2 regions of the Niveispirillum sp. BGYR6 genome follow, and region 1 is predicted to be linked to the other one. Evidence: predicted binding sites of a transcription regulator. Region 1 holds the regulator's gene; the other holds the start of a gene.
What was found. The regulator HrcA, encoded in region 1, represses chaperone genes, less so after heat shock. The targets are predictions, from matches to a motif close to GTTAGCACTCNCCNNNGGNGAGTGCTAAC.

Region 1 (2,398 bases):
ATTCGGAAAGTTGTATTTGTCTATGGTGGGCATCTTTCAAATCAGGGTCAATCGGAATGCAAAAAGGGGCGCCCGCTTTTACGAGCACCCCCTGATCACCATGCAGCCGCGTTAAAAAGCCTTACGCGCTGGTCTTCACATGGCCGGCATCGCCACCCTTGGCCACGCCGACAATGGCTTCGCGCAGCAGGCGGCCATGGATGGTGTAACCCGCCTGCAGCACCTGAACCACGGTGCCCGGTGCCTTGTCGGTGCCTTCCATCTCCATCATGATCTGATGGAAATTCGGGTCGGCCGGCTGGCCCAGGGCTTCCATGCGGGCAATGCCGGCGCGGTCGAAGGCGGCTTCCAACTGGCGCTCAGTGGCTTCCACCCCGGTCAGCAGGTTGCTGACGCCGGCATTCTCGGCGCGGGTTTCCGGCGATACGGCTTCCACGGCGCGGCGCAGATTGTCGGCAACGGCCAGCAGATCCTTGGCGAACTTGGCCACGGCGTACTTGGCGGTGTCCTCGCGCTCCCGCTCGGCCCGGCGGCGGATATTCTCCGCTTCCGCCAGGGAGCGCAGCAACTGGTCCTTCAGTTGGGCGACCTCCGCCTCCAACGCGGCAACGCGGCCGGCATCGGCGGCGGGTGCGACCGCCTCGGCCTGTTCGGCACCGGTGGCGGTTTCGGTTTCGTTGGTGTTGGTCGTCTCACTCATCGCGGTTCCAAGCCTCAGGCTTTTTACGAAATGTCATCCGGCAAGGGTGCCGGTGACAGAGGTTTAGGGGGGATTGACCCGCCTGTCGAGATGATAGGCGGGTTGGAGATGGTGTTTCACACGGGTCGATTGCAAGGGGGGCTTTGCGGGCATCCCCTATCCCATCAGCCGCCCGATCACCTTGGCGGTGTAATCCACCATGGGGATGATGCGGGCATAATTGATGCGGGTGGGGCCGATCACGCCGATGGCGCCGACAATCTGTTCCTTGGTGTTCATATAGGGGCTGACGATCATGGAACAGCCGGCATGGCTGAACAGCTCGCTCTCCGCCCCGATGAAAATCTGCACCCCTTCGGCCTTGCCGGTGGCATCCAGCATCCGCATCATCTGTTCGCGGGTTTCCAGCGCCTCGAACAGGTTGCGGATGCGCTCCAGGTCCGACAGGGCCGTCACATCCTCCAGCAGGCGGGCCTGGCCGCGCACGATCAGGTAACCCTGGCTGTCACGCGTGCCGGCCCAGGTGGCCAGCCCCGTTTCCACCACCTTGGCGGTCAGCGCGTCCAACTGGCTTTTCTGGTCTTCCATTTCCTTCTGGATGAAGGCGCGGGCCTCCGCCAGGGTGCGGCCCACCACGCGGGCATTCAGGTAATTGCTGGCCATCTGCAGGGCCGAGGGCGGCAGGCCCACCGCCACCTCCACCACCCGGTTTTCCACCAGCCCATCTTCGGTCACCAGCACCACCAGGGCGCGGCCGGGCGACAGGTTGATGAATTCGATATGTTTCAGCGGCCGGTCCGTCTTGGGCGCCAGCACCAGCCCGGCGCAGGAGGAAAGGCCCGACAGCAGGTTCGTCGCCTCCTCCAGCACCTCCGGCATCGACCGTCCGCCGGCGGCACAGCGCGCCTCGATATCCGAGCGCTCCTTCTCCGACAGGGCGCCGATTTCTAGGATGCCATTGACGAACAGGCGCAGGCCGGCATCGGTGGGCACCCGGCCCGCCGAGGTGTGCGGGGCCATCAGCAGGCCCAGATCTTCCAGATCCGCCATGACGTTGCGGATGGTGGCCGGCGACAGCGAGGTGGTAAGCCGGCGCGACAGCGTACGGGAACCCACCGGTTCCCCCGTCTGGACATAGGCTTCCACGATTTCGCGGAACACCTCACGCGAGCGCTGGTTCAGTTCGCTGATCATGCCCTTCGCAGTTTATCTGCCACATGTACAAAGAAGGAGCTTAGGCGCAGGCGCGGCGCAAATCAACGGACGGTCATGCCCGGCAGGCAAGTGGACTTCGATAGGCTGGCGTTGGTATGAGGATACAGAGATTCAATCAGACCTGAAATGGACCATCCCCATGACCCGCCCCTCCGGCCGCCTTGCCGACCAGCTCCGCACCGTCAGCCTGGAAACCCACTTCTCCCGCCACGCCGAAGGGTCGTGTTTCGTGAAGTTCGGTGACACGCATGTGCTGTGCACGGCCAGCGTGGAAGAGAAGGTGCCGCCCTTCCTGCGTGGCAAGGGGGAAGGCTGGGTGACGGCGGAATATGGCATGTTGCCCCGTTCCACCCACACCCGCACCGACCGTGAGGCCGCCAAGGGCAAGCAGTCGGGCCGCACCCAGGAAATCCAGCGCCTGATCGGCCGCAGCTTGCGCGCCGTCACCGATGTGAAGGCGATGGGCGAGATTCAGGTGAAGGT
Region 2 (2,398 bases), on a different contig from region 1:
AGCCTTGGCGCCTTCACCATCAACGATGGTGGTGTTGTCCTTGGAGATCGTGACCTTCTTGGCGCGACCCAGCATGTCCAGGGTCACGTTTTCCAGCTTGATGCCCAGATCTTCGCTGATGACCTGGCCGCCGGTCAGGATGGCCATGTCTTCCAGCATCGCCTTGCGACGATCACCAAAGCCCGGGGCCTTGACGGCGGCGATCTTCAGGCCGCCACGCAGCTTGTTGACCACCAGCGTGGCCAGGGCCTCGCCTTCCACATCCTCGGCCACGATGACCAGCGGACGGGAGGACTGCACGACGGCTTCCAGCACCGGCAGCATGGCCTGCAGGCCCGACAGCTTCTTTTCGAACAGCAGGATGTAGGGGTTTTCCAGGTCCGCGACCATCTTGTCGGCGTTGGTCACGAAGTAGGGCGACAGGTAGCCGCGGTCGAACTGCATGCCTTCGACGACATCCAGCTCGGTCTCCAGGCTCTTGGACTCTTCGACCGTGATCACGCCTTCGTTGCCGACGCGGGCCATGGCTTCGGCGATCTTCGCACCGATGAAGGCTTCACCGTTGGCGGAGATGGTGCCGACCTGGGCGATTTCGTCGTTGGTCGTGACCTTGCGGGAACGGGCCTGGATGTCGGCCACGACGGTGGCAACAGCCAGATCAACGCCGCGCTTCACATCCATCGGGTTCATGCCGGCGGCAATGGCCTTGGCGCCCTCACGGACGATGGCCTGGGCCAGCACGGTGGCGGTGGTGGTGCCGTCGCCGGCCAGATCGGCCGTCTTCTGCGCCACTTCCTTCACCATCTGGGCGCCCATGTTCTCGAACTTGTCAGACAGTTCGATTTCCTTGGCGACCGAGACACCGTCCTTGGTGATGCGGGGAGCGCCGAAGCTCTTCTCGATCACGACGTTGCGGCCCTTCGGGCCCAGGGTCACCTTCACGGCGTCGGCCAGAATGTCCACGCCGCGCAGCATCTTGGCGCGGGCGTCGGAGCCGAACTTAACTTCCTTGGCAGCCATTGTTTTCGTCCTTCGAATGAATAGGGATCAGATAAGGTTCAGTGAACCGACTCAGGCGTTCAGCACGCCCATGATGTCGCTTTCCTTCATGATCAGGTATTCGACACCGTCGATCTTCACTTCCGTACCGGACCACTTGCCGAACAGAACGCGGTCGCCGGCCTTCACGTCCAGGGCGATCAGCTTGCCGGATTCGTCACGGGCACCGGTACCAACCGCAACCACCTCGCCCTCCTGGGGCTTTTCCTTGGCGGTGTCGGGGATGATGATGCCGCCGGCAGTCTTCTGCTCGGATTCGACGCGCTTGACCACGACGCGGTCGTGCAGCGGACGGAACTTCATGGATCTCTCCCTGAGATAGGCAAAAGTGTAAGGCGCAAGCCTCGGTGTTAGCACTCACGCCCAGTGAGTGCCAAAGACCTATTCATCGTCCCCCCTCCTGTCAAGGGCGCGCTTGTCATAATTCGGGGGCATCTGGATGACAGTTTGGCAGCACTCTGGCGATGATGCTGCTAATCATTTGATATAAAAGGATATATTCACAAACAGGCCAAATGGTGCCACGCTTCCCATGGTGCATTGCGGCACCGGTTTGCAAGGGGAAGGAGGTTCCATGAGCGCTTTGGCTTCAACCCTGTCCATCCCGGGGCAGAACATATCGTCCCTGTCCCGGCAATTGCAGGATTACCGCCTGACCACGGCGGAGATTCTTTACCACATGCCCGACCATCCGGGTCTGCTGCAAACCTATATCTGGCAGGAACTTGATCTGGCCCCGCGTTACCCGGTACTACGGCGTTTCCTGGATTTCTGGGGCCGGGAACTGGATGGCAAGCTGCATTCCGTGCGGGTGGCCCAGCTTGATATCGTCTCCCCTGGCCGGATGCGCCATATCGATGCGCTGCTAACGCTGCAATAGGGGCCAGCGCCGGGCGGGGTATCGGTTGCATCGGTGACTGGACAAATACGCCTGATCGTTGCATCCCATTGCGGCCATTTCCGCATCCGGGGTGTCCCGCCCATGTTTGCCCTTTTGTTCCGTTGGTTGCGCAGCCCCCGCCCCCGCGTGGGGGAAGCGTCGATGACGCGGCGGCTGCTCTGGCTGACGGGCTGGGTTTTTGCTGTCTGCGCCAGCCATGTCGTCGCCATGGTCTGGCTGGAAGGCATGGGGCTGGGCGATGCGCTGTGGCTGACGGCGACCACCATCGTCACCGTCGGCTATGGCGACCTGTCGGCCAAAACCGATGCCGGGCGGCTGGCCACGGTGGGCTTTCTCTATGTCGGCGGCATCTTCGTGGTGGCCAGTCTGGTGTCGGCCCTGGTGGAATGGCGGGCGGATCAACTGGAACGCAAGGCCGGCGGGGCCTGGGGGTGGAAC

Region 2: a site for HrcA is predicted at 1,409-1,437, ahead of groES (co-chaperone GroES). Genes of this name have one in related genera too.

Annotation. Positions count from the first base shown of each region.
Region 1 covers NZ_JANLNL010000015.1:29,808-32,205, forward strand. Annotated here, with positions in the region: gene PCJ49_RS22840 (hypothetical protein) at 1-33, opposite strand, end outside; gene grpE (nucleotide exchange factor GrpE) at 122-700, opposite strand; gene hrcA (heat-inducible transcriptional repressor HrcA) at 857-1,894, opposite strand; gene rph (ribonuclease PH) at 2,055-2,398, shown strand, end outside.
Region 2 covers NZ_JANLNL010000011.1:164,749-167,146, reverse strand. Annotated here, with positions in the region: gene groL (chaperonin GroEL) at 1-1,020, opposite strand, end outside; gene groES (co-chaperone GroES) at 1,072-1,362, opposite strand; gene PCJ49_RS20230 (usg protein) at 1,634-1,939, shown strand; gene PCJ49_RS20225 (potassium channel family protein) at 2,102-2,398, shown strand, end outside.